4 regions of the Serratia sp. TSA_7 genome follow, and region 1 is predicted to be linked to each of the others. Evidence: predicted binding sites of a transcription regulator. Region 1 holds the regulator's gene; each other region holds the start of a gene.
The links. Region 1 encodes PurR, which represses purine synthesis genes. Its sites were predicted from a motif close to CANGCAAACGTTTGCNTG; they were not measured.
Positions count from the first base shown of each region.

Region 2: a site for PurR is predicted at 5,420-5,437, ahead of serA (phosphoglycerate dehydrogenase). Genes of this name have one in related genera too.
Region 3: a site for PurR is predicted at 2,358-2,375, ahead of carA (glutamine-hydrolyzing carbamoyl-phosphate synthase small subunit). Genes of this name have one in related genera too.
Region 4: a site for PurR is predicted at 4,555-4,572, ahead of guaB (IMP dehydrogenase). Genes of this name have one in related genera too.

Region 1 covers NZ_JBQZFU010000001.1:814,805-822,780, forward strand. Annotated here, with positions in the region: gene punC (purine nucleoside transporter PunC) at 304-1,512, opposite strand; gene punR (DNA-binding transcriptional activator PunR) at 1,637-2,581, shown strand; gene purR (HTH-type transcriptional repressor PurR) at 2,578-3,603, opposite strand; gene cydH (cytochrome bd-I oxidase subunit CydH) at 3,928-4,017, shown strand; gene ACUTQW_RS04030 (C40 family peptidase) at 4,231-5,049, opposite strand; gene ACUTQW_RS04035 (Grx4 family monothiol glutaredoxin) at 5,464-5,808, shown strand; gene rnt (ribonuclease T) at 5,880-6,560, opposite strand; gene gloA (lactoylglutathione lyase) at 6,639-7,046, opposite strand; gene idi (isopentenyl-diphosphate Delta-isomerase) at 7,370-7,909, shown strand.
Region 2 covers NZ_JBQZFU010000002.1:185,794-193,769, reverse strand. Annotated here, with positions in the region: gene ACUTQW_RS09830 (sugar ABC transporter ATP-binding protein) at 1-610, opposite strand, end outside; gene ACUTQW_RS09825 (IclR family transcriptional regulator) at 986-1,804, shown strand; gene argO (arginine exporter ArgO) at 1,928-2,545, shown strand; gene ACUTQW_RS09815 (oxidative stress defense protein) at 2,656-3,387, shown strand; gene ACUTQW_RS09810 (LysR family transcriptional regulator ArgP) at 3,438-4,331, opposite strand; gene rpiA (ribose-5-phosphate isomerase RpiA) at 4,536-5,192, shown strand; gene serA (phosphoglycerate dehydrogenase) at 5,520-6,758, shown strand; gene ACUTQW_RS09795 (5-formyltetrahydrofolate cyclo-ligase) at 6,803-7,411, opposite strand; RNA gene ssrS (6S RNA) at 7,440-7,622, opposite strand; gene zapA (cell division protein ZapA) at 7,664-7,976, opposite strand, start outside.
Region 3 covers NZ_JBQZFU010000003.1:356,302-364,277, reverse strand. Annotated here, with positions in the region: gene carB (carbamoyl-phosphate synthase large subunit) at 1-968, opposite strand, end outside; gene carA (glutamine-hydrolyzing carbamoyl-phosphate synthase small subunit) at 986-2,134, opposite strand; gene dapB (4-hydroxy-tetrahydrodipicolinate reductase) at 2,605-3,426, opposite strand; gene ACUTQW_RS14040 (glycosyltransferase) at 3,689-4,948, opposite strand; gene ACUTQW_RS14035 (TauD/TfdA dioxygenase family protein) at 4,973-5,836, opposite strand; gene pvcA (L-tyrosine isonitrile synthase) at 5,927-6,892, opposite strand; gene ACUTQW_RS14025 (LysR family transcriptional regulator) at 7,083-7,976, shown strand, end outside.
Region 4 covers NZ_JBQZFU010000007.1:146,801-154,776, reverse strand. Annotated here, with positions in the region: gene ACUTQW_RS19970 (MFS transporter) at 1-682, shown strand, start outside; gene ACUTQW_RS19965 (glycoside hydrolase family 31 protein) at 702-3,068, shown strand; gene xseA (exodeoxyribonuclease VII large subunit) at 3,078-4,463, opposite strand; gene guaB (IMP dehydrogenase) at 4,634-6,097, shown strand; gene guaA (glutamine-hydrolyzing GMP synthase) at 6,201-7,778, shown strand.

The DNA.
Region 1 (7,976 bases):
GAAAATAGCTTAGACAATTTCTGCGGGCGCATATGTATACCTACGGTGGAAAGTCACCGTGGCGTCTGATATCCGACTATGAACAGAGGAAAATTTTAAGAAGGCTCCAGCGCAATAGGCGCGGATAAACAAATCCTTAAAAAAGTGTGACGCCATACGCGTACACAACAGCTACTTGTGATAATAAGACTATAAAAGTGTTATTTTAAAAGGTCGTTTTGAGTATAGGCTTGCCGAGGCGCTTACTCAACCGTAAATCGCACTCGGCAAAAATATTCTTTAAGTGATTATTCGTGCAGGTAATTATGACGCAGAGTTAGCATGTTCCTGTCGCACTGCCTGCGAATTATCGATCACTTTTCCCCGTTGCAACATATACCCCAACGCGGCCAATACTACCGTTGAAACCATCACCGTTACCGTCGCCAACAGCGGTTGGGCTATAAAGGCCGAAACCAATAGGCTCGCGACAAAGCACAGGCCCAATTGCAGGGTATTTTGCAGCGCTGCGGCTTTGCCTGTGCCTTCCGGGAACGGCATCAACGCATTCGCCACTACGATCGGGTAGCAGGCTCCGTTGACCAGCGCCATCAGGCAGAATGGAATCAGCAACGTGGTGAGCGTGGGCTCGGTCAATGTCGCCACCAGATATAACGCCACCATGCTGATGCCATAACCTACCAGCAGCCAGGGCAGCAAGGTGTTGCCATTCATGCGGTTTAACGCCGTACGGCAACCGTAACCGCCCAATAAGAAAGCCAGCGTCTGCGGGACATAGCTCAGACCAATATCATTGGGGCTGTAACCCATATCGCCAAGAATAAACGGCGAACCGGTGAGCCAGGCAAAAAAACCGGCAGAGCAGGCGGCAAAAATGGTGACGTTACCGCTGAATACCGGCGATTTCAGCAGTTGGAAGAAACTCAGGGTGTTTTTGGTCTGGGCAGATGGCGCGCTTTTGGCGCTTTCCTTCAGTAACAGCGTCGGCAGCAGCAAAATGACGGTGATACCCAGCAGCACGGCGAAAATTGCCCGCCATCCCATGTGGTTCAACAGCCAGGCGCCGACCAACGGTGCCAGCGCAGGCGAAAGTGCTACCAGCGGCATAATGGTGGCGAATACGCGGTTGGCCTTGCCTTCACGGTAGCGGTCAATGACCAGTGCCTGCCAGGTGACGGCGGCTGAACACACACCGATCGCCTGGATAAAGCGCAGCGACCACAATTGGACGGCATTTTGCACCCACAGCATGCCGAGGCAGCCCAGAGCAAACAGCGCCAGGCCAATCAGCAGCACGGGTTTACGGCCCAAATTATCGGAGAGCGGTCCCCAGAGCAGTTGAGCAAAGGCAAATCCGGCCAGGAAAATGCTAAGGCTGGCGCTGATTGCGCCGGCGGAAATTTGCAGATCTTGCTGCATAGCGCCAAAGGCGGGCAGATACATGTCGGTGGCCAGGTAACCCAGCATGCTCAGGCCGGCAAGATAGAACATAAAACCAAAGGAATTTCGCATGGTATTTCTCATTAATATTTTATTGTCGCAGGTTTTTAGCGCCGGCAAGTGTATCCGGCTGGATCTCTGCTTGTGAAACGGTAATATTTGCGAAGTGCTGTTAAAAAAATTGAAGGCAAAAATCATGTGGTCTGAATATTCGCTTGATGTCGTGGACGCGGTCGCCCGCACCGGCAGCTTCAGCGCGGCGGCGCAGGAACTGCACCGGGTACCTTCGGCGGTTAGCTATACTGTGCGGCAACTGGAACAATGGTTGGCGGTACCGCTATTTGAACGGCGTCATCGCGATGTAGAACTGACGCCGGCCGGCACGCTGTTTATTCAGGAAGCGCGCGGTGTCATCAAAAAAATGCTCGACACTCGCAGGCAGTGCCAGCAGGTGGCCAATGGTTGGCGTGGCCAATTAAAAATTGCGGTGGATATCATCGTCAAACCGCAGCGCTGCCGTCAGCTGGTGCTGGATTTTTACCGTCAATTCCCCGATGTCGAGCTGTTGGTCCAACCCGAAGTGTTTAACGGCGTATGGGATGCGCTGGTGGACGGGCGTGCCGATATGGCGATCGGCGCTACGCGGGCGGTGCCGGTTGGCGGCGGTTTCGCCTTTCGCGACATGGGCGACATGCGTTGGTTGTGTGTCGCCAGCCCCCAGCATCCCTTGGCGGGGTTGGATGGCCTGCTGAAAGATGATCAGCTCCGGCCTTTCCCTTCGCTGTGTCTGGAGGATACGTCACGCAATCTGCCCAAGCGGGTCACCTGGACGCTGGACAATCAACGGCGGCTGGTGGTGCCGGATTGGGCCTCTGCGGTGGATTGCCTGTGCGCCGGATTGTGCGTCGGCATGATGCCTGCGCATCAGGTATTGCCGTTGGTACAGCGTGGTGAATTGGTGGCGCTGCAACTGCAACAGCCATTTCCCGCCAGCCCATGTTGCCTGACCTGGCAGCAGAATACCCCATCGCCGGCGATGGCCTGGCTGCTGGATTACCTGGGGGACAGCGAAACCTTGAATCAGGAATGGTTAAGCGAAGTGACGCCGGAAGCCGCTTTGGCTCCCGGCGCAGGCGACTAGCGGCGGTAATCGATGAAGGGGCCGTCGGCGACCGAGCGGCGTTCAACCAGCTTCGGATGTACTTCAATGACTTGCGATTCTTCACGCTTGCTGATGATGCGATCCAGCAGCATGGTGAACGCCATCTCGCCCAAACGCTCTTTGGGCTGATGGATGGTCGTCAGTGCCGGCGTGAAATAGCGGGCGTTGCGCACATTATCGTAACCAATAACGGAAATATCCTGCGGTACGCGCAACCCCAGCTCATCAGCGGCGCAAATAGCGCCCATTGCCATGATGTCGCCGCCGCAGAATACCGCCGTTGGGCGCTGTTTCTGCGATAATATCTGGTGCATGGCCTTGTAGCCGGATTCCGGTTCGAAGTCACCTTGTACAATCCACTCGTCGCGCACCTCGATATTGGCTTCTTCCATGGCTTTTAAAAAGCCCTGATGGCGGCCGCCGCCGGTGTTGCGCGCTAATTGGCCCGGAATGGCGCCAATCTCACGGTGGCCACGCTCGATCAGATAGCGGCCGGCCAGATAACCGCCTTCGAAGGCGTTGTCGATAATGGTATCGGTAAAATCACCGCGTGCTGCGCCCCAGTCCATGACCACCATTGGGATGTTACGGTAATCTTCCAACATCCCCAGCAATTGATCCGGGTATTCAGAGCACATCACCAGCAGGCCATCGACGCGTTTTTGCGCCAGCATCGCCAGATAAGCGCGTTGCTTGTCGAGGTTATTGTGCGAGTTACACAGGATCAGCGTATAGCCTTTGCTGTAGCAGCTGTTTTCCACCGCCTCGATCACTTCGGCGAAATAGGGCGCTTCGCTGGAGGTAGCCAGCAGACCGATAGATTTGGTGTGATTGACTTTCAGGCTGCGCGCCACGGCGCTGGGAGAATAGTGCAGCTCTTTGATCGCGGCCGCAACGGCCGCTTTAGTCTCTTCGGCGACGAAACGAGTCTTATTGATGACGTGCGAAACGGTGGTGGTGGAAACGCCAGCGCGTTTGGCCACATCTTTAATCGTTGCCATGTAAAGAATGACTCCTGAACTCACATGTTGCAGCATGTAAGTGTGATGTTAATCGTTTGCCTGCGTAGATCCTTCTTCCAAATAAGCGAAGCTGAGTTTTTAGTGTATTGAAGTCGTCAGCGTTTGGTCAGGAGGGGCATTTTTGCCGGTACGCAGTTGTGAACTGCGAATTTTGTCCCATATTGAGCCAAAGTGGAAGAGGTAATCAGTATTATAAACCGGGAAATGATAACAAGATTTTATTGTCTAACTGTGGGAAAATGGTTTGACGCATTAATTGTGTGCCTTTTATCCTTGGGATAACCCGTCTGAAAAGGAGTTGTAATGGATACCGATCTGAAAATGTCACTGTTCACCACTGTGTGTGCGCTGGCCGTTATTATTGCTTTTAGCTTCACCGCGGCGTTGAACTGATCCCCGGTTGTCACACAGGCGCAGTTCACTGCGCTTGTTCGCATTTTCCCACCGCTACGTCAGATTTTTCCACAAGTGCTCCGTTCACCCACTGCCGGATGTTTTCCATGCGGCTTCGCGAAACCGTGGTCTGAGAGCGACGAAAAGGCCTAAGATCAGAACGCTTGCGGTAGGCGGTGAGGCGTGCGGCTGGGGGGCCAGCCGCGGAGGCGATTATCGAATGGTTTTCGGTGTTACCACACGGCGGGCGCCAATGTAGTGGTTTTGCCAGTAGTCGTTGTCCAACTGGCTGATACGGATTTCCTCACCGGTACGCGGTGACTGAATGAATTTGCCGTTGCCCAGATAGACGCCGACGTGATCGGCCACGCCGCGGTTGTTGATGCGGAAGAACACCAGGTCACCGCTTTCCAGCTCGTTTTTCTTGATCGGCGCCGCGTCGCGCAGGTGATACATCTCGTTGGCAGTACGCGGCATCTTGATTTTCACTACGTCTTTATAGGCGTAATAAATCAGTCCGCTACAGTCAAAACCGGTTCTTGGCGAAGTGCCGCCCCAGCGATAAGGTTTGCCCATTTGATCCATCAGCTTGGCCATCGCGGTTTGCTTGGCGTGCTGATAGCGCTTTTTGTGCGCCGGGCTGAGTTTCAGCGGTTTTTCGTCGCGAGCCAATTTGGCGGTGGCCATGCCGGGTTCCCGGTGACGGCCATAGCCTTTTTTGTAACCCTTTTTCGGTGGGGTCACTTTGATTTTGGCTATTTTCTGGGTTTGGTGTTTCGATTTTGCGCTGACGATCTTTTTAGCGGTTTTTTCTGTTTTGGTTTTGGAAACCTTGGCTGTTTTTGGCGGAGCAGTGACTTTCACTTTTTTGCTGGCCTTTGCCGCTTTCTTTTTCTTGCGGTCATCCGGCCGGGCTTCATTAACGTGGCTTTTGCGCTGCTCGGCGGCAATACGCGCCTGTGGCGCAGCGTGCGCCAGATTTAAGAATAGCTGTGTAAACAACAGCACAAAAAGCGTAAGAATTAAACGCATGTCGACGTTACCAACCTTGGCCCCGGAACAGATATCGAAAGAATGACAGTATTCCCCAATTTCGCCATATAAAACAGCGAAGAACTCATAAATGATAATCCATATTGTGAGAAAACGTTAACAGCATTTTTTTTGTTGAAAAATCAATCCGTTGATGTATAAAAAATCACCTTTCTCCGCTGTCGGAATTATTAAAGGATACCGAGTGGCGGAAAAATATATTAGTGAAATGGTCGGATTAAAAATGTTATTCTGAGCGTATGTTTTAACCGGAACGGCCTTTGCCGGTGAGATGCGATTGGCAACGGGGAATACCCTTGCAAAAGATGGCGTTTTCTTGCGACTGTTCCAGCCGCTACAATAGCCAGTGTGATGCATGTTGTGGCCATGAGATGTGGCTTGAGGAAGCAATAAATGACGACGATTGAAAAAATTCAGCAGCAGATCGGTGAGAACCCAATTCTGCTGTACATGAAAGGTTCACCGAAATTGCCAAACTGCGGTTTCTCTGCGCAAGCAGTGCAGGCGCTGTCTGCTTGTGGCGAACGCTTTGCCTACGTTGATATTCTGCAGAATCCGGACATCCGCTCCGAGTTGCCGAAGTACGCCAACTGGCCGACTTTCCCGCAGCTGTGGGTAGACGGTGAGCTGGTAGGCGGCTGTGATATCATTATCGAAATGTATCAGCGCGGCGAACTGCAACAGCTGATCAAAGAAACGGCAGCGAAGTACAAAGAGCAAGAAGACCAGCAGCCATAACGGCTCGGGTTGATTGCAAGAAGACATCGGGCGGCGCCAGTGCAAACTGGGCCGCCCGATTTATTTGTGGCTTAGTCGTTATTACCGATGGCCAGCGGCCATCCGCCAAGGCGTTTCCAGCGGTTAACCAACTCGCAGAACAGTTGAGCGGTTTGTTCGGTGTCGTACAGGGCCGAATGCGCCTGGGTGCTGTCGAACGGAATATCGGCGGCAATGCAGGCTTTCGCCAGCACGGTTTGCCCCAACACCAGCCCGCTTAACGCGGCAGTGTCAAAGGTGGCGAACGGGTGGAAAGGGTTGCGCTTCAGGCTTGCGCGTTCTGCTGCGGCCATCAGGAAACTGTGATCAAAGTTGGCGTTGTGCGCCACGATAATCGCCCGGTTGCAGCCACGGTCCTTGATGCCTTTGCGTACCGCTTTAAAAATGGCGTGCAACGCATCGTATTCACTTACTGCACCGCGCAACGGGTTATGCGGGTCGATACCGTTGAATGCCAGCGCTTCCGGTTGCAGGTTGGCGCCTTCAAAAGGTTCAACGTGAAAGTGCAGGGTTTCATCCTGCTGCAACCAGCCTTCTTCATCCATTTTTAACGTAACGGCGGCAATCTCCAGCAGCGCGTCGGTTTTGGCATTAAATCCAGCGGTTTCTATATCTATCACTACGGGATAAAACCCACGAAAACGGCCACTCAGGGCGTTAAGATCACTTTTTTCGGCCATCAGTTTCTTATCTTCATCGAATGCAGCGCGCATTATGGCAAATTTTACGCCCGGTTGCAGGCGGTATCGCAGGCATAACAAGAAGGGCGCTGAAAGCGCCCCTCATCGGTATCAGTGGCCGAGGCCCTGACCGGCGTGTTTGTTCTCGATCAGTTCGATCTTATAACCGTCCGGATCTTCAACAAAAGCGATAATCGTGGTGCCGCCCTTGACCGGCCCGGCTTCACGGCTCACTTTGCCGCCGGCGTTGCGAATGCTGTCGCAGGTGGCGGCCACATCGTCGACGCCCAACGCCAGATGGCCGAATGCGGTGCCCATCTCGTAGCTGTCGGTGCCCCAGTTGTAGGTCAGCTCAATCACTGCGCCTTCGCTTTCGTCGGTATAACCGACAAATGCCAACGAGTATTTGTATTCTGGGTTCTCGCTGGTGCGCAGCAGGCGCATGCCTAATACCTTGGTATAGAAGTCGATGGAGCGTTGCAGGTCACCGACGCGGATCATGGTATGGAGTAAGCGCATAATTCCTCTGATTGGATGTGCCGTCGCCAACGGCGAATGGATCTTAGCGAAACTCAGTATAGCGTTGCCGTATAAGGGATTTCAATTTATCGACATGGCTAAGGCATGAGAATAAAGGTGACGATGTCACCTATGCATCGACTATGCTGATGATAACCGCACAGTATGCTGTCGTTCGAATCAGGGAAATAAGTACTATTACCCCCCTCAAGGGGAGCGAGGTCTGATAGCGGACCAGGGTTGGATCGCGTCAATTGATAAATTTGGGGCTGGTTAGTTTTTTGCCAGTACGAAGTCATCGCTCTTGCCGAAGGAGGCCATCAGTGGATGAAATGCTGATTCTGGTTGATGCCGATGATAATTCCATCGGCTCGCAAACAAAAACGCGGATACATCAGCAGGGGTTGTTGCACCGGGCGTTTTCAATTTTTATCTTCGATAGCCAGGGTCGTTTACTGCTGCAACAGCGAGCTTTCAGTAAATATCACTCGGCTGGGTTATGGACCAACAGTTGCTGTGGCCACCCGCGCTGGGGAGAGGCGACGGCAGCAGCGGCGCAGCGTCGGTTGCAGGAGGAGATGGGGTTCAGCAGCGAGTTGCAGCAGGTCTCCAGCTTCATTTATCGGTCAGAGGTGCCGGGCGACTTAATTGAGCACGAGTTCGATCATATTTACGTGGGATTATTTGATGGCGAACCTCAGGGGGATCCTGCCGAAGCCCATAGCTGGCTGTGGATGGATATTCAGCAATTAACTGACGAGATAAAACGGAGCCCAGATAAATTTACCGTTTGGTTTCGGGAAATAATGAATACTGTCGATGCCAACGAGATCGCGCGTTGGGCGACGTTGGCGACTCATTAATTGCATTAATTGCATTCGCGTTGTACGACAAGAGCCGCCTTTACCAGCCCCAGCGGCTTTGCCGATA
Region 2 (7,976 bases), on a different contig from region 1:
CGTAAATCATGCCGACTTTTTTGGCGCGCAGCCGGTTGATGACCGCGAACAGATGGCGCACGTCGTTGGCGGGCAGCGAGGCGGTGGGTTCATCCAGCACCAGCAATTCGGCATTGACCGCCACCGCCCGGGCGATCGCCAGCAATGATTTTTCGGTGCGCGACAGTTCGAATACCCTGGCATCGGGATCCAGCGCGATGCCGACGTCCTGCAACGCCTGAACGGCGCGGTGGCGGATGGCGCGCCAGTCGATCAAGCCAAAACGGCGCGGGAAGCCCATCACCAGCGCCATGTTTTCCGCTACCGTCATCCATTCGATCAGCCCGAGATCCTGATGAATAAAGGCAATAGGTTGGCGGCTGTCACTTTTTATCGCCGCAGCGGAGGCTATGCTGGCTCCCTGAAATTGAATGTCGCCGCCGTCGCGCGGGTAAACCCCCGCCAACACCTTGATCAACGTCGATTTTCCTGCGCCGTTCTCGCCCAGCAGGGCCAGTACCTCGCCCGGCATCACTTGCAGGCTGACGTCATTGACCGCCACGTTGCCGCCAAAACGTTTGACGATATGGCTGAGGGTGAGAATGGGTTGTTCCGCATTGTCTGGTGTCATGTGATGCGCCCCTGGTGTCCGGCATGCGCGATCGGCGCAATGCAAAATGGGTGAACTTCTGGTTGTTATATCGCCTTTAAATTTCATTATGCGAAATTCAATTTCAAAAATAATATGCCGTTCGGTGATCTAAAGCAAAGCCAGAATCATTTTAATTGTTGTTTTAAAACAATGTGTTATTTGTCTCTTTGCGGAATTGTGACGGACAACTCACTTCAGGGGTTACCCGATTGTTGCGCATTTTTAACCTGCTGCTGACAATGAAACGGCGTTCCGTCTTCACCTGATGCGGGCCTTGGGGTAACATTCCCGACAAAGGGTCCGCTTGCCACGCCGTGGCGTTGGCCGGCGGCTCGACACTGGAGAAATTGCGCTATGAGCCTGAAAGCTGTCGACGAGAAAGATGACAAGAAAGATAAACCCCTGGGCAGCCAAAGCCTGTTCCGTGGTTTGCAACTGATCGAGATCCTGAGCAATTTCCCTAATGGCTGCCCGCTGGCGCACCTTTCCGAGCTGGCGGGAATGAACAAAAGCACTGTCCATCGTCTGTTGCAGGGATTGCATACCAGCGGCTATGTGACTCAGGCGCCGTCGCCTGGCAGCTATCGCCTGACCACCAAGTTTATTTCCATCGGCCAGAAGGCGCTTTCTTCGCTGAATATCATCCACGTTGCCGCGCCGCATCTGGAACAGCTGAATCTGGAAGTGGGGGAGACGGTGAATTTCTCCAGCCGGGAAGATGACCACGTCATTCTGATCTACAAGCTGGAGCCGACCACCGGCATGATGCGCACCCGTGCCTATATCGGCCAGCATATGCCGCTGTATTGCTCGGCGATGGGCAAGATTTTCATGGCCTACGGCAACAGCGACTATCCCGAACACTATTGGCAAACCCATCAGCAAGAGATTCAGACGTTGACGCGCAATACCATTACCGAGTTGCCGAAGATGTATGAGGAATTGGCCGATATCCGCCAGCGCGGCATGGCGATGGATCGTGAAGAGAATGAGCTGGGCGTGTCCTGCGTGGCGGCGCCGGTATTTGATATCCAGCAGCGGGTTCCTTATGCGGTGTCGGTGTCGCTGCCGACCGCCAAACTGCAACAGATTGGCGTGAAGGCCCTGATCAAGCCGGTGTTGGCGACGGCACAGCGCATTTCCCAGGAATTGGGGTTTGTGATCCCGGCTTGAGTATTAGCATCACTGATACTTGATTAGAAATATCAATTTCACCTAATAATTACTTCCTCGTATGATGCGCGTGTTGACCGACACGCGCCCCCCGAACGGCGCTTTTTCTCTGTGAGGAACACCATGCTAGCTGTCTTTCTGCAGGGCTTCGCCTTGAGCGCCGCGATGATCTTGCCGCTTGGCCCGCAAAACGTCTTCGTGATGAATCAGGGCATCCGCCGTCAGTACCATCTGATGATTGCGTCGCTGTGCGCATTGAGCGATATCGTGTTGATCTGCGCCGGTATTTTCGGTGGTAGCGCCTTACTGAGCCGTTCGCCGCTGTTGCTGGCGGCCGTCACCTGGGGTGGAGTGGCATTCTTGCTGTGGTACGGCTGGGGCGCATTTCGCACGGCGTTCAGCCGACAGTTGGCCTTGGCGACGGCAGAGGAGTTGAAACAGAGCCGTTGGCGTCTGGTGGTCACCATGCTGGCCGTGACCTGGCTTAATCCACATGTCTATCTGGATACCTTCGTGGTGCTGGGCAGCCTGGGTGGCCAACTGACGCCGGATGTGCGCTCCTGGTTCGCGCTGGGTGCGGTGAGCGCCTCCATCGTCTGGTTCTTCGCGCTGGCCCTGTTGGCTTCCTGGCTGGCGCCGTGGCTGAAAACCCAACTGGCGCAGCGCATTATCAATACGCTGGTGGGGCTGGTGATGTGGGCCATCGCAGGGCAATTGGCCTGGCAGGGGGCAAATTTATAAGAATTTGTCACTAATCCGAATTTAAAAGCCCGCGCGATATGCTACGTTTTATGCCAAGGAACCGGCTGTCAGGCCGGTAATCAGTTACAGCCTGTCATCAAGGAGACACTGTGAAGCTTAAAGCATTGGCTATGGCCGCAATGGTTGGATTAGGGACGCTGCCTCTGGCGCTGCAGGCGGCGGAGTTGCCGGAAGGGCCACACGTAGTCACCTCGGGTACCTCGAGCGTAGACGCTACCCCAGATATCGCGACGCTGGCTATCGAAGTCAGCGTTTCTTCCAAAGACGCCGGGCAGGCGAAAAAGCAGGTCGACGAGCGCGTGGCGCAATATTTCGATTTCCTGCAGAAAAACAATATCGAGAAGAAAGACATCAGCGCCGCCAATCTGCGCACTCAGCCGGAATATGATTACCTGAAAACCGGCGAGTCGGTATTGAAAGGCTACCGTGCGGTACGTCAGGTCCAGGTGACGTTACGTCAACTGGATAAACTGAACGAGCTGCTGGACGGCGCGTTGAAATCCGGCCTGAACGAGATCCGCTCAGTTGAGCTGGGCGTGGCGAAGCCGGATGTGTACCGCGAGCAGGCGCGCCAGAAGGCGATCGAGAATGCCACCCAGCAGGCCGCTTCTTTGGCGAAAGGCTTTAACGCCAAGCTGGGGCCGGTCTTCAGTATTCGTTACCATGTGGCCAACTACCAACCGATGCCGGTAGCGCGCATGTATAAATCGGCGGGGGCAGCGGCGGAAACCGATGCGGCGCAAACCTACGAACAGCAAAGCATTCACTTTGACGATCAGGTGGATGTGGTGTTCGAGTTGCAGCGTAACGCCGCTCAGTAACGGCAGGCTTGTTGCAGTAAAAAAGGTTCGCCACGGCGAACCTTTTCCATTTAATCCTGGCGCAGAACCTGGCGGCCATGCTCCAGCAGGGCGTCGGTCACTTTGCGCATCATGCGGCTCTCCGGCGCGAAGCGGTGCCAGAACAGCATGCGGCGCTGGAACAGGCCCGGCGTCAGATCGATAAGCTCACCCGAATCCAGCTCTTTCTCAATTTGCAGGTGCGGGATCATGCAGCAGGTGGTGCCCTGGCGCGCCAGTTGCACGAAGGCTTCCGACGAGTTCACGATGTGGCAGGGCACGCTGCCCGGCGACAGATCAAAGTTCTGTTGCAAGAAAGCCTGATGCATATCGTCGAGATGATCGAACGCCACCGCAGGCGCTTTCAGCAGCGCGGAGCGCGTGACGCCGTTCGGGAAGTAGCGCTCGGCAAAGCCTTTCGAGGCGACGAACAGATAATCCAGTGCGCCCAGTTGATCCACCAGACAGCTTGGCAGCGGCTGCGGCTGGATACTCACCGCACCCACCACTTCACCGCGGCGCAGCCTTTCCTGGGTACGCGTTTCGTCTTCCACCTGCAGGTTCAGGCGAATGGGGGAATCGGTCAGCACCGGTTTCAACGCAGGCAGCAACCAGGTCGCCAGACTGTCGGCGTTGACCGCCAGCGACAAGAGCAGCGGCGTATCGGCACCGGTGTCGTTACCCAGCCACTCTTCTTCCAGCAGTTCCACCTGGTGCAACAGCGCCAGCAATTTCTGGCCCTGCTCGGTCGGCCGCGGCGGTACGGTGCGCACCAGCAGCGGCTGGCCGAACAGATTTTCCAGCTGTTTAATGCGCTGGGATACCGCCGATTGGGTGATGCAAAGTTTCTGCGCGGCGCGCTCAAAGCCGCGCTCACGGATCACCGCGTCCAGCGCTTGCAGCGTTCGATAGTCTGGGCGTTTCATCGGAAAGATATCCCTTAAATTAGATTGATACTGGCACTATGCCACATTTCTGGCGTTTTACAGGTGGAAAAATCACGGGGCTATTTTGCTGCGGCGCGCCTAAAAATGCGGCTTAGGGTGAAGAAGTGTGATCCTGCCGGAGTGAAAAATAGCGATTTACCCTATAATACGCACACGTTTTCGTACAGAGGCAATGGACATATCATGACGCAGGATGAACTGAAAAAAGCGGTTGGCTGGGCAGCGCTGGATTACGTTACCCCGGGCACCATCGTTGGGGTGGGCACCGGCTCTACCGCCGCCCACTTTATTGACGCACTCGGCTCCATCAAGCACCAGATCGAAGGGGCGGTGTCCAGCTCCGACGCCTCTACCGCCAAGCTGAAAAGCCTGGGCATCCACGTGTTCGACAGCAACGAAGTGGATTCGCTGGATATTTACGTCGACGGCGCGGATGAAATCAACCGCCAGATGCAGATGATCAAAGGCGGCGGCGCGGCGCTGACGCGTGAAAAAATCATTGCCGCCATCGCGCGCAAGTTTATCTGTATCGTCGACTCCAGCAAACAGGTGGACGTGCTGGGCAAATTCCCGTTGCCGGTGGAAGTGATCCCGATGGCGCGATCTTATGTGGCGCGTGAGCTGGTGAAGCTGGGCGGCCTGCCGGAATACCGTCAGAACGTGCTGACCGACAACGGCAACGTGATCCTCGATGTGCATAACCTGAGCATCATGGATGCCATTGCTCTGGAAAACAAAATCAACGGCATCGCCGGGGTGGTGACCGTCGGCCTGTTCGCCAATCGTGGTGCGGATGTGGCGCTGGTCGGTACGCCTGACGGCGTGAAGGTGGTTGAATAAACCCCCCATGCTACGGAGGCGCGTAGAGTGCGCCTTTATCTTGTATGCGGTCTTGGATCCTGCCCGACCGCATAATTCACTGGCTAAAATATCTTTTATTAAAAGCGCCAAATTTGGTGACATATGTCACATTGTGAGCCTTGACTCCACAAAGCTTCTGTCTATTTCTTTCCCTTTGGCATTTTCTGCCAAAAACCGGCAACAACGCTGAGCCTTGTACTGACGGGCAGGCAATCGTTTGTATTGCCGCCCGCGTTATTTTTGTTATGTTGGATGCGTGCTGTTTCATAACAGCCGCTTCTGAAGTCTGAATATAGGGTCGGGTAAATGGCAAAAGTATCATTGGAGAAAGACAGGATTAAATTCCTGTTGGTGGAAGGGGTTCATCAGAGCACGGTAGATAATCTGCTTGCGGCCGGGTATACCAACATTGAATATCACAAAGGTGCGTTAGACACCGAAGCGCTTAAGGCATCCATCCGCGATGCTCACTTCGTCGGCATCCGATCGCGTACGCATCTGTCCGAAGAAGTTTTCGCTGCCGCAGAAAAACTGGTGGCGGTGGGTTGTTTCTGTATCGGCACTAACCAGGTTGATCTGAAAGCGGCGACCAAACGCGGCATTCCGGTGTTTAACGCGCCTTTCTCCAATACCCGATCCGTAGCCGAAATGGTGCTGGGCGAGCTGTTGCTGATGCTGCGCGGCATTCCTTCCGCCAACGCCAAGGCACACCGTGGCGAGTGGCAGAAACTGGCCGTCGGCTCGTTCGAAGCGCGCGGCAAGAGACTGGGGATTATCGGCTACGGCCATATCGGCACCCAGTTGGGTATCCTGGCCGAAGGCCTGGGCATGAAGGTGTTTTTCTACGACATCGAGAACAAGCTGCCGTTGGGTAATGCCCAGCAGGTAAGACACCTGTCCGATTTGCTCAATATGAGCGACGTGGTGACGCTGCACGTGCCGGAAACCCCGTCGACCAAGAACATGATGGGTGCAGAAGAGCTGGCGCTGATGAAGCCGGGTTCGATTCTGATCAACGCCTCGCGCGGCACCGTGGTGGATATCCCTGCGCTGTGCAATGTACTGGCCAGCAAACATTTGGCCGGTGCGGCGATCGACGTCTTCCCGGAAGAGCCTGCGACCAACAGCGAGCCGTTCAACTCGCCGCTGTGCGAGTTCGACAACGTGATCCTGACTCCGCATATCGGCGGCTCCACTCAGGAAGCGCAGGAGAACATCGGCGACGAAGTGGCGGGCAAGCTGGCGAAATACTCCGACAACGGTTCGACCCTGTCGGCGGTTAACTTCCCGGAAGTGTCGCTGCCGGCGCATGGCCCGAACGCCAGCCGCCTGCTGCACATTCACGAGAACCGCCCTGGCGTGCTGACGCAGATTAACCAGATCTTCGCGGAAGAAGGGGTGAACATCGCTGCGCAGTACCTGCAAACCGGTCCGGAAATCGGCTACGTGGTTATCGATATCGAAGCGGAAACCGAACGTGCCGACGCCGCATTGCAGCGCATGAAGGCGATTGCCGGTACCATTCGCGCCCGCCTGTTGTTCTGAGTGTTTGCGCGTTAACGAAAAGGCCGGATAAATCCGGCCTTTTGCTATTCCTGCTCCCGCCACACCCAATTCTGCGATGGGGTGATGATTTCCGGTAACGGGATATCCCAATGTTCCACCGGGACCTTTTCCACCTGCTGACAGTCGTGCGCTAACCCTATCGGGTAGAGGCCCGTCAGCTGCCAGTTTTGCAAGGTGCGATCGTAGAACCCGCCGCCCATCCCCAAACGCTGGCCTGCGCTGTCGAAGGCGACCAGTGGCGTCAGCACCACATCGAGTTCACCGACCGGCAATACGTGGCGTACGTCGAGCTGTGGCTCGAGAATATTAAAGCGGTTGTTCACCAATAGCGTATCCGGGGTATAGCGCAGGAACAGCAGATTGCCGGCGCTGAACGGGTGCAGAACCGGCAGATAAACCTGCAATCCCTGCCGCCATAATCGTTCGATCAACGGACCGCTATCCAGTTCGCCGTCGAACGACAAGAAGACAGCAACGCTCTGCGCCGCCAGAATACGCGGATGCGCAGCGATACGATCGGCCATCTGCAAAGCAAAATCATGTTGTTGTTCAGGCGTTAAGGCGCGACGACGTTGACGGATTAGGTTTCGGATATTCTGCCGCTGTTGGGCATATTGGGATTGAAAAGACATAATCAGCACACATACCGCTGAGGAAGGGGGAATCTCCGAGATGCCGTCGCAGGCTGTAACCCTTGAACCCATGGTTCAAGGTGAACGTGCTGTCGCAATCTTAAGGCTTCTCGGCGGGCCGAGCATGCACACCGATCGCGGATCATCACATTCTGTTGGTACTAAATATCGGCTCAGGGGACTGGCCCGCTGGCGAACATCTCAGAGAAATTTTTTACTCATTGCCGAAACCTTCGATTTCAGCAACTTAAGTTATTCGAATTGTGCATCCTGACGTTCAGAGATGCGACCCTGTTCAAGCAAAGCCTGTTCAATGGTCTGTTGCAGCATACGAATGCGTTGTTCCATATTGGACGCATAATCACGGGTTTTCAACCGTTCTTGAGCAAGTTCGTGACATACGTTCAATGCCGCGATAAAAACCAGTTGCTCAGTATTTGAGACTCTAGTGCGAACTTTAAGATCTTGCAACCGTTGGTTAAGATCGTCCGCCGCCATGTTCAACGCATCTTGTTGTTCTGGCGGGCAATTGACTCTTAACGAGCGGCCAAAAATTTGAATATCT
Region 3 (7,976 bases), on a different contig from region 1:
GCGATTTTGGCAATCGGGAAGCCGGTGGCTTTTGACGCCAGCGCCGAAGAGCGGGACACGCGCGGGTTCATTTCGATGACGATCAGGCGACCGTTTTTCGGGTTAACCGAGAACTGCACGTTGGAACCGCCGGTTTCCACGCCGATTTCACGCAGCACCGCCATCGAGGCGTTACGCATGATTTGGTATTCTTTGTCGGTCAGCGTTTGCGCCGGTGCCACGGTGATGGAGTCACCGGTATGGATGCCCATGGCGTCGAAGTTTTCGATAGAGCAGACGATGATGCAGTTATCGTTCTTATCGCGCACCACCTCCATCTCGTACTCTTTCCAGCCGATCAGCGATTCGTCGATCAACAGCTCTTTGGTTGGCGACAGATCCAGGCCGCGCTCGCAGATCTCTTCGAACTCTTCGCGGTTGTATGCGATGCCGCCACCGGTGCCGCCCATGGTAAAGGAAGGGCGGATGATGCACGGGAAGCCAACGTCGGCGGCAACCGCCAGCGCTTCTTCCATATTGTGCGCGATACCGGAACGCGCAGTATCCAGGCCGATTTTCTTCATCGCCACGTCGAAACGGCGGCGGTCTTCGGCTTTGTCGATAGCGTCGGCCGTGGCGCCAATCATGGTCACGCCGAACTCGGCCAGCACGCCCTGACGCTCCAGCTCCAGCGCGCAGTTCAGCGCGGTCTGGCCACCCATGGTCGGCAGCACGGCATCCGGACGCTCTTTTTCGATGATTTTACGCACCACTTCCCAGTGGATCGGCTCGATGTAGGTCGCATCGGCCATTTCCGGGTCGGTCATGATGGTGGCCGGGTTGGAGTTCACCAGAATGACCCGGTAACCCTCTTCGCGCAGCGCTTTACACGCCTGGGCACCCGAATAGTCGAACTCACACGCCTGGCCGATGACAATCGGGCCAGCGCCGAGGATCAGGATGCTTTTTATGTCTGTACGTTTTGGCATTTTTTTACTGCTCCTGATTATTTGGCGTTAGAACGGTAAGTCTCGATCAGTTCGATAAAGTGGTCGAACAGCGGCGCGGCGTCGTGCGGGCCTGGGCTGGCTTCCGGGTGGCCCTGGAAGCTGAACGCCGCTTTGTCGGTGCGGTGAATGCCCTGCACCGTGTGGTCAAACAGTGATTTGTGCGTTACGCGCAATTCGGCCGGCAGGTTATTTTCGTCAACAGCGAACCCGTGGTTCTGTGCCGTGATCATCACGCAGTCGTTATCCAGATCTTTCACCGGGTGGTTACCGCCGTGGTGGCCCAGCTTCATCTTCACGGTTTTCGCACCGCTGGCCAGCGCCAGCAACTGGTGGCCGAGGCAGATGCCGAACACCGGAATGTCGGTTTCCAGGAACTGTTTGATGGCGGTGATGGCGTAATCGCAAGGCTCCGGGTCGCCCGGGCCGTTGGACAGGAAAATGCCGTCCGGATTCATCTTCAATACTTCATCTGCCGGGGTCTGCGCCGGCACCACCGTCAGGCGGCAACCGCGATCCACCAACATGCGCAGGATGTTGCGCTTGGCGCCGTAGTCGTAAGCCACCACGTGGAACGGCAACTCGGAGGCCGGCTTGGCTTCCGGCAGGTCGCCTTCAAGCGTCCAGCTACCCTGCTGCCAGCTGTAAGCTTCTTTGGTGGTCACTTCTTTCGCCAGGTCCATGCCTTTCAAGCCCGGGAAACCCTGCGCCTTGGCCAGCGCCAGCGCGGCGTCCGGTGAATCGGCGGCGATGATGCAGCCGTTCTGTGCGCCTTTTTCGCGCAGCAGGCGGGTCAGTTTGCGGGTATCGATATCGGCAATCGCCACGATGTTATGACGCTTCAGGTATTCTGACAGGCCTTCTTCGCTGCGGTAGTTGCTGGCAATCAAAGGGAGATCACGAATGACAAGGCCTTGGGCGTGTACCGCGGAGGATTCTTCGTCGGAAGCATTGGTGCCGACATTGCCGATATGAGGATAAGTAAGAGTAACGATCTGGCGAGAGTAGGAAGGATCAGTGAGGATTTCTTGATAGCCGGTCATCGACGTATTGAAGACCACTTCCCCCACTGCCGTACCCTCTGCCCCGATGGCCCGACCGTGGAATTGGGTTCCGTCTTCCAGAACCAATAGCGCTGACTTAATCAAAACACCCTCCGAGGAATAATCAATCACAATATCTGCATATTAATTCAGATATCGCGATCTAAATCAATGCAAAAACCGCCCTCAAGGCCAATTTTTGGCAAATTGGGCGCATTTTAATGATGAGTGCTCCACTTGTCTACCCAAAGCGCCATTTTTTCTCTTATTTTTGCACTTCTCAACGTTTAATAGGGTCAGCAGCCATAAAAACACAGCTAAACTCGGGTGGGTAAACGGTTGCGAGGAAGAATGACAAAAAATCACCTTTCCAAAGGTCTGTTATCGGGTGAAAAGTATCTATCAGGGAAATTACTCGCCAAAAAACGCAAGAAAATAACAAGAAATAATAATCAAGCAATAAAAAACGGATAAAGCCTTCGTTTTTAATGTTAAAAAAAAGGACAATAAAATTATTGTCCGTTAATCATAGCATTATGATCAATACAACCACATCACGATGGTATTCAAATAGATTATAACTGGTCCAATCCGAGCACGTCCCGCATATCAAATAGACCTTTATCCTGGCTATGCAACCAAGATGCCGCCCGAACCGCACCGGCGGCAAAAGTCATGCGGCTGGAGGCTTTATGGGTGATTTCCACCCGCTCGCCGATGTCGGCAAACATCGCGGTATGCTCACCGACGATATCGCCGGCACGGATGGTGGCGAAACCTATGCTCTTGGGATCGCGTTCGCCGGTATAACCTTCGCGCGCATAGACGGCGCATTCTTTCAGGTCACGCCCCAGCGCGCCGGCAATCGCCTCGCCCATCGCCAACGCCGTGCCCGAAGGGGCATCCACTTTATGGCGGTGGTGCGCTTCAATAATTTCAATGTCGGTGTAGTCACCCATCACCTGAGCGGCTTTTTCCAACAGTTTCAGCACCAGGTTGACGCCCACGCTGAAGTTGGCGGCGAACACGATGCCAATCTGCTGCGCGGCGGCGCGGATGGCCTCTTTGCCCGCATCGTCAAAACCGGTGGTGCCGATCACCATCGCCTTGCGATGTTCGACGCAGAAAGCCAGGTACGCCAGCGTGCTTTCCGGGCGGGTGAAGTCGATCAGAATATCGAAGTCATCGACCACCTTTTCCAGGCTGTCGCTGACGGTCACGCCCAGCGAGCCCACGCCCGCCAGTTCGCCGGCATCGGTGCCGATCAGACTTGAACCCGGACGCGACACCGCAGCCCCCAGCACCACGCCCTGCACCTGATGTACCGCCTGGATCAATTGGCGCCCCATGCGGCCGCCGGAACCCGCAATCGCAATGCGGATTTGTGAATCAGTCATGCTTGCTCTCTTCTTGATTAGACGCCTACTCCATAGGCTATAGGTTTAGGGTAACTGCCCCATAGGATCACCGCCAGAAGATTCATTTCATAATTAGAAAATTATGATATCTCCCGCTTTTCATCAGTAATGTTGTCAATGGGTTAACAACCGGTCAAATAAAACCCGTTTTTCAATTGTACATAATCATGCAAATTTGATGAGAGAAACCTGCATAAAAAAGGCGCCGCAAAGGGCGCCCTGAGGAACTCGATTACGGCTTTCAGCCGGTTAAGGCTGCCACCTCTTCGGCAATCGCCGCCAAGGCATCATGGCGGGCATAGTCGGCCTGTACCAGCGCCGCGCGTTGCCGATAAACCGGCTGCGACAGGATTTGCTGCACAGCCTGCCGCAGTTGCGCCTCATCCGGCTCGCTGGTATGCAGGTTAATCCCGCAGCCCGCGGCCACCACCCGAGAAGCCGCCTCGAGCTTATCCTCGCCGGTCCCGGCGACAATCAAGGGCACAGCATGATCCAACGCATAATTGATCGAACCATAACCGCCGTTGGTGATCAACAGCGCCGCCTGCGGCAGCCAGTGCTCGAAAGAGATAAACTCCCGAACTCTGGCGTTGTCCGGCAGTTGCGCCAACACCCCATCAACCGGGCGGCCGCCGGTGGTCGCCAGCACCCGCACCGGTAACCCGGCCAGCGCTTTTAGCGTCGGAACAATCAACTGGTGCAGATCGACATTCGCCAACGTACCCTGCGTCACGATCACCAACGGGCGAGGATCCGTTTCATCCCACTCGCCTCCGCCTTGCGGTGCCGCCGCCGCACCGCGCAACGGGCCGACAAATCGCACGCCTGCCGGCAGATCGTCACGCGGATACTCCAGCGCCGGGGTAGCCAGTTGCAAAAAGCGATCGCAGCCGCCTATCAACGCATCCGTGAACGGCTGTTGCAGCGGCCCGCCGCCGGATTGCGCCATCGCGACGTTGAAGCTCTGCTGTACCTCATCGATCAAGGCACGCGTGGCTTCGTCCACCAATTGTTCACGTTGCAGTTCGCGCGGCAACAGCGCCGGGGGAATGCGCGGCCCGTAAAAGATGGAATCTTCGGACGAGAACGACAGCGGCGTCACGCCAATGCCGATCACCGGCAGGCGGTCGGTTAGCTGCAACAGCGGCAATACTCCGTAGAAGCAGTTTTCCACCATCAGCAGATCGGTCGCCTCGGCGGCTATCGCCGCCCTCAGTTGCCGATCCAGCAACGGGATCGGCGCGGCGAAGAAATCTTTCAGCGCCAGCGCCATCTGTACATTGCCCGGTGGTAGCGCGGCGCGTTCGGGAAAATGCTGCTCCAGGTAGCGATAATCGAAATCCACCTGCGCATCGAAAGGCACAAACTGCGCGCCCACCGCTTCGGCGCGTTCGCGGAACAGCGCACCGGTCATCAGCCGCACCCGGTAGCCCTGCGCAATCAGGTAGCGAGCAATCCCCAGCATCGGGTAAACGTGCCCTGGGGTGGCGACGGCCGCCATCAGTATCCTTGCCATAATGTCCTGTTAAGCCTCTGCGTTGGCCGGCTTCAGCGCCAGGTTGGCGCACACCGGGTTACTCTGAATATGCACGCGCTGCAGATGACGGGCGGAACGGGCGGTGAAACCTTCGCGTCCGTGCAACAGCGAGAAGTTATCCGCTACCACCACATCGCCCTGCTGCCACTGGTGGGCGTAATAGTGGCGCGGATCGTAGAGATGCTGTTGCAGAGTCTGATGGAAAGTCTCCTGCTCTTCTTGTGGCACGCCATGATATTCAAGCGCATGCTGGTTAAGGAACTTCTTGCCCTCCGTCGGCGGTTCGTTGTAACGCATGATCACCCCGCTGCCGCTCGGATGCGTCACCACCAGCGGCGAACATACCTCGCCGCCGTAGTGAACCACTTGCTTGATCCGATAAGAAATAGACACTTTCAGCCACTGCGCCAACAACGATTCATCGGCATTGGCCAGCAGCCGCGTAGTATCGACAAAGGTGGTGCGCCCGCCCTCATCCTGCGACGGTGCCGCCACGCAGTGGAATAGCTGAAACTCGGGAATGGTCGGTTTGTACATGCCATCCCAGTGCAGCGGGACATAGCTGCTGTCGAAAATGTGATCTTTGGCGTCCGGATGCTCCTTCACGTCCAGCACGGCGCCGAACGGCCACATCATGATCTCTCCCCAACCGCCGGCATAGCGGGTCAACACCTGAGGATCGGTAAAGCCGGAATCGAAACCACGCAGTACCAGCAGATGGTGCCTTTGCGCCAGCGCCCGCAGCGCCGCTACCGGCAGCTCGCTGATTGGCTGTCCGGGATATTTCGGGGTCAGCACTGCGCCAAACGGGGTATTAAGCTCAATGCGGCAATTCAGTTGTTGATTGTCCATCGGTAACTCTCCTTGAAGCGAATTTGCTGCTCACACGGCAACCGTGCCGTTAAAACACGCCCGCCAACGCAGCGGGCGCAACGTGGCGTGTTACGCCACCTGAGGCTGTTCGATCAGGTAATGGCTTGGCGTGCCGCGAATCGCCACCAGTTCACCCGCCAGCTGCTGCGCGTCTTTGCGCTTCATCAGCACGAACTGGCCGTTGACGTTTGCCGCCACGCCGTGCCACGGCGTCAGCCAGTCGTCTTTGGTCGGCATCATATGGATGCCCATTTTCAGGCTGTCAGCGGGTTGCGGGTGGATAGACAGGCGTATCGCCGCCGGGAAATGTTGGGCCAGCAGGTTGCCCCATGCCCAACTGCGCTGTATTACGCCGCAGGCGCGCTGTTTGGCGTCTTTCTGCAACGCCGCATTGGAGCCGCTGTAACCCGGCAACTGGCTGTCTTCATACAGAAAACGGGTAATGGCGCGATACAGCTGCAATCCCTGCTCGTCCTGCATCAGTTGCTGCTTGATTGCCTCCTCCGGTTCGGCGTAGCCGTCGACCAGCAGTTGACGCAGCAGGTCGTAGTCGTCGGTATGTTCCGCCAGCCCTTCGACGTCACCCAGGTTGAACACGCTCAGGTGCGTCGCCCCCACCTCGTGCAACAGGTTTTCAATTTCGCGCTGATAATGGTTGATGGCATCGTCGCTGACGCGGATCAAATCACCGAACACATGACCATCAGAGCAGATCACGATATGCGCTCCCGGCGGGTAATAAAGCTGGATGCGCTGACACAGAGAATTTAGGAATATCAACGATAGCCGTTCCGCCATGTCGGGCACCGCGCCGATCACTTTATTGGTATTGGGTGATTTTGTCGGGAAGGCCGGCAGCACAAATTCGATGCGCTGATTGTTTGCAATGAATGCCCGGATACGCGGCAATTGCACCTGAGAAACGACCCGTTCCTCCTCAGTATTTGAGGTTTCAAGGCCGGGAAAGCGACGCCGATATTGTAATAACTCATGGAGAATTTTTAATGACACGGTTTCAATATAGGCAATATCCACAATTAACTCCTGTTCAGATGTGGCATAAGAATTTTATTCGCAAACGCAATAAGACTTATCAAAAAGAGGAATGATGCGCAGGCAATAAGTCTCACCGTGCGTTTATCTGCTTCAGGCAATATAGAAGAGATAATGCTATATTATTAGCCCTTATAATTTGCAATCTTGGTTAAGTTGAACTTAACAAACTATGAGTAATATTCTAAAACGCATGGCTATTTTTTCTAAAGTTGTCGATTGCGGCGCGTTCAGCATGGCAGCCAAAGAATTAGGCATTACCACCTCGGCCGTCAGCCAGCATATCCGCCAGCTGGAAAACGAACTGGGCATTCAATTACTTTTGCGCTCTACTCGCTCACTGAGCCTGACAGAGGCCGGACAATGTTTTTATGAGGATTGCGTGCTGATGATCCATGCCGCCGAGCGGGGTCAACAGCGTATTGCCGCGCTGCGCGGCGAACTGGCCGGTGAACTGCGCGTCGCCACCTCCACGGAATTCGCCACCCATTATCTGGTGCCGGCGTTGCAAAGCTTTCTGGATGAACATCCGCGCATCACGCTGCGGCTGGAAATCCATGACGAGAAAATCGACCTGATAGGCCAACGGATAGATCTGGCGATCCGCGGCGGCGTGCTGGCCGACTCCAGCTACGTCTCCACCCGCCTGGCGCGCTTTCGCGAAGTGTTGTGCGCCTCCCCGGCCTACCTTGCCGACCACGGCGTGCCGGAGTCTCCACAGGCCTTAACCCGCCATCAATGGGTCACCTTCACCCCTTTGGGAAACCCGCAGTTTGTTCGGCTGAACCACGCGAATGGCGATGAGCACCGGTTGCGCATGACCGGGCGTCTATTTACCAATAACGGCATGGCGATGAAAGAATTGGCGCTGGCCGGCAAGGGGATTATCCGTAATTTCTTCGTCAATGTTGAACGTGAATTACGCAGCGGTGATTTAGTGGAAGTGTTGCCTGAATGGCGATTACCGGAGATTAATTGCTATGCGATTATGCCTCGCCGTGACAGCCAACCATTAAAGGTTCGCCGTTTACTGGAACATATGAAAATCCATTTAAAAGAAAAAGAA
Region 4 (7,976 bases), on a different contig from region 1:
CCTGAGCCAAAAAGAGCTGGATCTGATCCGCGAAGATAACGAGCCGGTCTTGCCGAGGCTGCCGTTTTTAAAATCATTGGCAATCTTGTGTAAAAACAAAAAGTTCTACGGCATCGCCATCCCGGCCTTTCTCGCCGAACCGGCCTGGGCGGTGTTCAGCTTCTGGGTGCCGCTGTACCTGGCCACCGAACGCGGCATGGATTTAAAGCACATCGCCATGTTTGCCTGGCTGCCGTTTTTGGCGGCGGATATCGGCAGCGTCGCCAGCGGTTATCTCACCACCCTGTACCGCAAATGGTTCGGCTGCAGCCGCGTCAACTCGGTGGTCGCCAGCTCGGTCACCGGCGCCTTCATGATGGTTTCGCTGGCGTTCGTGGCGATCACCAAAGATCCCTATGTGGCGATCGCGTTGATCTCGATCGGCGGTTTCGGCCACCAGGTGATCTCCTGCATGCTCAGCGCGCTGGTGGTGGAGTCGTTCGATAAAAACCAGATGGCGACGGTCAACGGCATGCGCGGCTCCAGTGCCTGGATCGCCAGCTTCCTGTTTACGCTGCTGATCGGTGCGGTTTCCGACACCGTCGGCTTCAATCCGCTGTTTATCGCCATGGGCTTCTTCGATCTGATCGGCGCCCTGTTCCTGATTGCCTTGATCGCCGAGCGCGGCGGTAAAAAACACTGAATAATTAAGTTGGATACCTATGAAAACGTTAAAAAAATGGACGCTGGCAGGCGAATATGCCGATCGCATTGAGCTGTTGGTCGACGAGCGTCATCTGTTCTGCCTGTACGTGCTGGAAGACAACCTGTTCCGCGTGCTGATCAAACGCAACGGCGAGCTGGCGCTGGACCGCACCTGGAGCATTGCGCCGCAGGCCGACGTGCCCTGGGAAGGGCGCGATCGCCTGAGCGTCGCCGGTTTTAGCCTGCCGGGTTATCAACTGCAACAGCATGAGGATCGGCTGGTGGTGACCAGCGCCGCGCTGCGCGTTACCGTACATCAGCCGCTGTGGCTGGAGTGGGAGCACCGTAGCGCTGCCGGTGAATGGCGGCCGCTGGCGGCCGACCGGCCAACCAGCGCCTATCTGCTCAATCCGCAGGGTGACGGCGTGGCGCACTACCAGCGCCGCTTTGCCGGCGAGCGCTATTATGGCCTGGGCGAGAAGGCCGGCGATCTGGAGCGCAGCGGCCGCCGCTTTGAAATGCGCAATCTGGATGCGATGGGCTACAACGCCGCCAGCACCGATCCGCTGTACAAACATGTGCCCTTTACCATCACCCGCGGTGCAGAGGCCAGTTTCGGGCTGTTTTACGACAACCTGAGCAGCTGTTGGCTGGATTTGGGCAACGAGATCGACAACTACCATCTGGCCTACCGCCGTTATCAGGCCGAGGCGGGGGATCTCGATTATTACCTGTTCCTGGGGCCGCAGGTGCTGGACGTGACCAAAGCCTTTGTGCGCCTCACCGGCAAGACCCACTTCGGGCCGAAATGGAGCCTCGGGTACAGCGGTTCGACCATGCATTACACCGACGCGCCGGACGCCCAGCAGCAGTTGCAACAGTTCATTGCCTTGTGCAAGCAGCACGATATTCCCTGCGATTCGTTCCAGCTGTCTTCGGGTTATACCTCGATCGGCAACAAGCGCTACGTGTTCAACTGGAATTACGACAAGGTGCCAGAGCCGAAGCTACTGAGCCAGGCGTTCCACGCCGCCGGGCTGAAGCTGGCGGCCAACATCAAACCCTGCCTGTTGCAGGATCATCCGCAGTATCGACAGGCGGCGGAGCAGGGGCTGTTTATCCGCGATTCGGAAAGCGACCAGCCGGAACGTTCCAGTTTTTGGGACGACGAAGGTTCGCACCTCGATTTCACCAATCCGGCGACGGTACGCTGGTGGCAGCAGGGCGTTACTCAGCAACTGCTGGAGATGGGCATAGATTCAACCTGGAACGACAACAACGAATACGAAGTGTGGGACGCGGAGGCGCGCTGCCAGGGTTTTGGCCGGCCGATCGCCATCAAGCATATCCGCCCGGTAATGCCGTTGCTGATGATGCGCGCGTCGATGGAAGCCCAGCAGCGCTTTGCGCCCGACCTGCGGCCGTACCTGATCTCCCGTTCCGGCTGTGCCGGCATGCAGCGCTACGTGCAGACCTGGAGCGGCGACAACCGCACCAACTGGCAAACCCTGCGCTACAACATCCGCATGGGCTTGGGCATGAGCCTGTCGGGGTTGTATAACCTGGGGCACGACGTCGGCGGTTTTTCCGGCGACAAACCGGACGCCGAACTGCTGGTGCGCTGGGTGCAAAACGGCGTGATGCACCCGCGTTTCACCATTCACTCCTGGAATGACGACGCGACGGTTAACGAGCCGTGGATGTATCCGGCCGCCACGCCGGCCGTCCGCGAGGCGATCAACCTGCGCTATCGCCTGATGCCGTATTTCTACACCCTGCTGTGGCAGGCCAGCGCCGACGACGAGCCGATGCTGCGCCCGACCTTCCTCGATCACGAGCATGACGAACGCACGCTGAACGAGACCGATGACTTTATGATTGGCCGCGATTTGCTGGTGGCCAGCGTGGTGGAGCAGGGGCAGCGTGCGCGTTCGGTCTATCTGCCGGATAACGGCGAAGGCTGGTACTGCTTCCACAGCGGCCAGTGGTTCAGCGGTGGCCAGACGGTGGTGCTGGATGCGCCGCTGGAGCGTTTGCCGCTGTTGGTGCGCGCCGGGGCGGCGTTGCCGCTGTCATCTCGCTTGGCGCACGTTGACGTTGCCGCCGACGATCGGCGCGAGTTGCAGCTGTACCCGTTTAAAGGCTGTGGCAGCGCTTCTGGGCTGTTGTTCGAAGACGACGGGGAAAGTTATGGCTGGCAGCAGGGCAACGCGCTGTGGCTGCGCTGGGAGATGCACAGCGATAATCGGCGCGTCATGCTGAACGTCACCACCGAAGGGCAGTTCAAACCGGCATGGCGGACGCTGACGGTCAGCCTGCCTGCCGGAGAAACGCGGGAACTGTGGATCAACGGTGAGCCGGGCGAGAGTTTTACGCTGAGGTAACGGGAATCGCTATTCGGCCGCGTCAGCCGCGCGCTTTTTGCGCGGCTTCTTGGCCACAGTGATGGTTTTCACTTCGCTTTCCACCCAGCCATCCTGCAGGCGGGTTTTCAGCAGTTCGCCGACCTGGGCCTGTTTGGTGGTTTTCAGCACTTCGCCGCGCGGGGTTTGCGTCACGCTGTAGCCGCGCGCCAGCGTCGCCAACGGGCTGACCGCTTCGAGCTGGCTGCAGGCCACGCCGAAACGCTGGCGGTAAGCGTTGAGTTGGCGCTCCAGCGCCTGCTGCAAACGGTATTCCTGTTGCTGCACGCGTTGCTGGTAGCGATGAATGCGTGCCTGCGGCTGTACCTGCGCCAAACGCTGTTGCGCCCGATCGCTGCGGCGTGAAGACAGGCGCAGCTGATTTTGCATACCGTCTTCCAACCGGCGTTGCAGCTTGAACAACAGCGTCTGCTGGCGCGCCAGGCGCAGGTGCGGATGCTGCTGTTGCAAACGGTGGTTGATGCGGGTGAACTGCTGCTGGCGCTGGGCCAGATAGTAATCCATCGCCATTTCCATCCGCTGCTGCTGGGATTGCAACTGACGCAGCAGCTCCAGCTGATTGCGGCTGACCAGTTCGGCGGCGGCGGAAGGGGTTGGCGCACGCAGGTCGGCGACAAAGTCGGCAATGGTGACGTCGGTTTCATGGCCGACGGCGCTGACGATCGGAATGCGGCTGGCGAATATCGCCCGCGCTACGCGTTCGTCGTTAAAACTCCACAGGTCTTCCAGCGAGCCGCCGCCACGGCCGACGATCAGCACGTCGCATTCGTCGCGGCGGTTGGCCGTTTCGATGGCGCGCACGATCTGCAATGGCGCTTCTGCGCCCTGCACCGAGGTCGGGTAGATAACGATGGGCAGCGAAGGATCGCGCCGTTGCAGCACTTGCAGCACATCGTGCAGCGCCGCGCCGCTGGCGGAGGTGATCACCCCGACGCGTTTGGCCGGGCTGGGCAGCGGTTGCTTGAACTGTTGGTCGAACAGGCCTTCGGCGCTCAGACGTTGTTTCAGTTGATCGAATTGCTGTTGCAGCAGGCCGTCGCCGGCGGGTTGCATGCTTTCGGCAATCAGCTGATAGTCGCCGCGCGGTTCATACAGCGTGATGCTGGCGCGAACCAACACTTGCTGGCCGTTTTGCGGGCGGAAGGTGGTGCGGCGGTTGCTGTTGCGGAACATCGCACAGCGCACCTGCGCGCGGTCGTCTTTCAGCGTGAAATACCAGTGGCCGGAAGCCGGTTGAGAGAAGTTGGAGATCTCGGCGGAGAGCCAAATCTGGCCCATTTCCATTTCCAGCAGCTGTCGAACCGTCTGATTCAGGCGGCTTACGGTAAAAATAGACGGCGAGACAGGTAGCGACATGTGACCCAGATCAAATTCCAAAACAACCACTTAATTGGTCGATACTACAGGGCTGAAAAAGGTAATCAAGAGTTTTTGTGAGAAAGTGCTGGAGGCAACCGATTACGCTCTGTATAATGCCGCGGCAATATTTTATCTTTTTCACAGCCCACTCTGGTGAGATATTGCCCATGCTACGTATCGCGAAAGAAGCACTAACGTTTGACGACGTTCTCCTGGTTCCAGCTCACTCTACGGTTCTGCCTAATACCGCTGAGCTCGGCACCCAATTGACCAAAACTATCCGCCTGAATATCCCTATGCTGTCCGCAGCCATGGATACCGTAACCGAAGCCGGCCTGGCCATTGCGCTGGCGCAGGAAGGCGGCCTGGGCTTCATTCACAAAAACATGTCCATCGAGCGTCAGGCTGAAGAAGTCCGCCGCGTGAAAAAACATGAAAGCGGCGTAGTTACCGACCCGCAAGCCGTAACCCCCTCCACCACGCTGAAAGAAGTGAAAGAACTGACCGCGCGTAACGGCTTTGCCGGCTACCCGGTAGTGACCGAAGAGAACGAACTGGTCGGTATCATCACCGGCCGTGACGTGCGCTTCGTGACCGATCTGAACCAGCCTGTTACCGCCGTGATGACGCCGAAAGAGCGCCTGGTCACGGTGAAAGAGGGTGAAGCGCGTGAAGTCGTGCTGCAAAGAATGCACGAAAAACGCGTTGAGAAAGCGCTGGTGGTGGACGACAACTTCCATCTGCTGGGCATGATCACCGTAAAAGACTTCCAGAAGGCGGAGCGCAAGCCAAACGCCTGTAAGGACGAGCATGGCCGCCTGCGCGTTGGTGCTGCGGTTGGCGCCGGTGCCGGCAACGAAGAGCGCGTTGACGCGCTGGTCGCTGCAGGCGTTGACGTACTCCTGATCGACTCCTCTCACGGCCACTCCGAAGGCGTATTGCAGCGCATTCGCGAAACCCGCGCCAAATACCCGGATCTGCAGATCGTTGGCGGCAACGTCGCTACGGCCTCCGGCGCCAAAGCGCTGGCTGACGCCGGCGTGAGCGCGGTGAAAGTGGGTATCGGCCCTGGCTCCATCTGTACCACCCGCATCGTGACCGGCGTGGGCGTACCGCAGATCACCGCTATCGCCGACGCGGTTGAAGCGCTGGAAGGCACCGGCATCCCGGTTATCGCCGACGGCGGTATCCGCTTCTCCGGCGACATCGCCAAAGCCATCGCGGCCGGCGCATCTTGCGTAATGGTCGGCTCCATGCTGGCGGGCACCGAAGAATCACCGGGCGAAATCGAGCTGTACCAGGGCCGTTCGTTCAAATCCTACCGCGGTATGGGCTCGCTGGGCGCCATGTCCAAAGGCTCTTCCGACCGTTACTTCCAAACCGATAACGCCGCCGACAAACTGGTGCCGGAAGGTATCGAAGGCCGCGTGGCTTACAAAGGCATGCTGAAAGCGATCGTGCACCAGCAAATGGGCGGTCTGCGCTCTTGCATGGGCCTGACCGGCTGCGCCACCATCGACGATCTGCGCACCAAGGCTGAATTTGTGCGCATCAGCGGCGCCGGCATACAGGAAAGCCACGTGCATGACGTGACCATCACCAAAGAGTCACCGAACTACCGCATGGGTTAATGCTTGACCCTCTCCTGCGGGAGAGGCCGGGGCGGGGGGCTTGGCTCCTCGCCCCGAAACCTTATTTTTCGCTCTTTTTCTCTGTTGCTGGAATTCGCCTCACATGACAAATAATATCCATAAGCATCGCATCCTTATTCTGGATTTTGGTTCGCAATACACTCAACTGGTAGCACGCCGCGTGCGCGAAATCGGCGTTTACTGCGAGCTGTGGGCCTGGGACGTTAGCGAAGAGCAAATCCGCGAATTCAATCCAAGCGGCATCATCCTTTCCGGCGGCCCGGAGAGCACCACCGAACATAACAGCCCACGTGCGCCAGAATACGTGTTCACCGCCGGTGTGCCGGTACTGGGCGTATGCTACGGCATGCAGACCATGGCGATGCAGCTGGGTGGCCATGTACAGGGTTCCAACGAACGTGAGTTCGGCTATGCGCAGGTGGAAGTGACCACCGACAGCGCGCTGGTTCGCGGCATCGAAGACGCCCTCAGCTCCACTGGCAAACCGCTGCTGGACGTATGGATGAGCCACGGCGACAAAGTGACCGCAATTCCTTCAGACTTCGTGACCGTCGCCAGCACCGATACCTGCCCGTTCGCCATTATGGCCAACGAAGAAAAACGCTTCTACGGCGTGCAGTTCCACCCGGAAGTGACCCATACCCGCCAGGGCCAGCGCATGCTGGAGCGTTTCGTGCTGGATATCTGCCAGTGTGAAGCCCTGTGGACGCCTGCGACCATCATCGAAGATGCGGTTGAGCGTATCCGCGAGCAAGTGGGCGAAGATCACGTGATCCTCGGCCTTTCCGGCGGCGTGGATTCTTCCGTTACCGCCATGCTGCTGCACCGCGCCATCGGCAAACGCCTGACCTGCGTGTTTGTGGACAACGGCCTGCTGCGCCTGAACGAAGCCGACCAGGTGCTGGAGATGTTCGGCGACCACTTCGGCCTGAACATCGTGCACGTCGCGGCGGAAAACCGCTTCTTGGACGCACTGGCCGGCGTTGACGAGCCGGAAGCCAAGCGCAAGATCATCGGCCGCGTATTCGTTGAAGTGTTCGACGAAGAAGCCTGCAAGCAAGACGAAGTGAAATGGCTGGCGCAAGGCACCATCTACCCGGACGTGATCGAGTCCGCCGCTTCCGCCACCGGCAAAGCGCACGTGATCAAGTCGCACCACAACGTGGGTGGCCTGCCGAAAGAGATGAAGCTGGGCCTGGTAGAGCCGCTGAAAGAGCTGTTCAAAGACGAAGTGCGCAAAATCGGCCTGGAGCTGGGCCTGCCGTACGACATGCTGTACCGCCACCCGTTCCCGGGGCCAGGTCTGGGCGTGCGCGTGCTGGGCGAAGTGAAGAAAGAGTACTGTGATCTGCTGCGCCGTGCCGACGCCATCTTCATCGAAGAGCTGCATAAAGCCGATCTGTACAACAAGGTCAGCCAGGCATTCACCGTATTCCTGCCGGTGCGTTCGGTCGGCGTGATGGGCGACGGCCGTAAATACGACTGGGTTGTTTCACTGCGCGCAGTGGAAACCATCGACTTTATGACCGCGCATTGGGCGCACCTGCCGTACGACTTCCTCGGCCGCGTCTCCAACCGCATCATCAACGAAGTGGACGGCATTTCCCGCGTAGTTTATGACATCAGCGGCAAGCCACCGGCTACCATTGAGTGGGAATAAACCTGCGACTGGCAATAGCTGGTACTGACAGGCAATAAACATAGCTAAACCCGCGTAATTGCGGGTTTTTTTGTTTTTGTGATTGGCAAGTTTTGGCACTGATTATTGCGATAGAAGAAAATTTTAGCGGCTAAAATTGCTGTGAGTATTTACCTTTGATTGTGTTGCCTTATATTTGAACTGACATTCTCGTTGGCC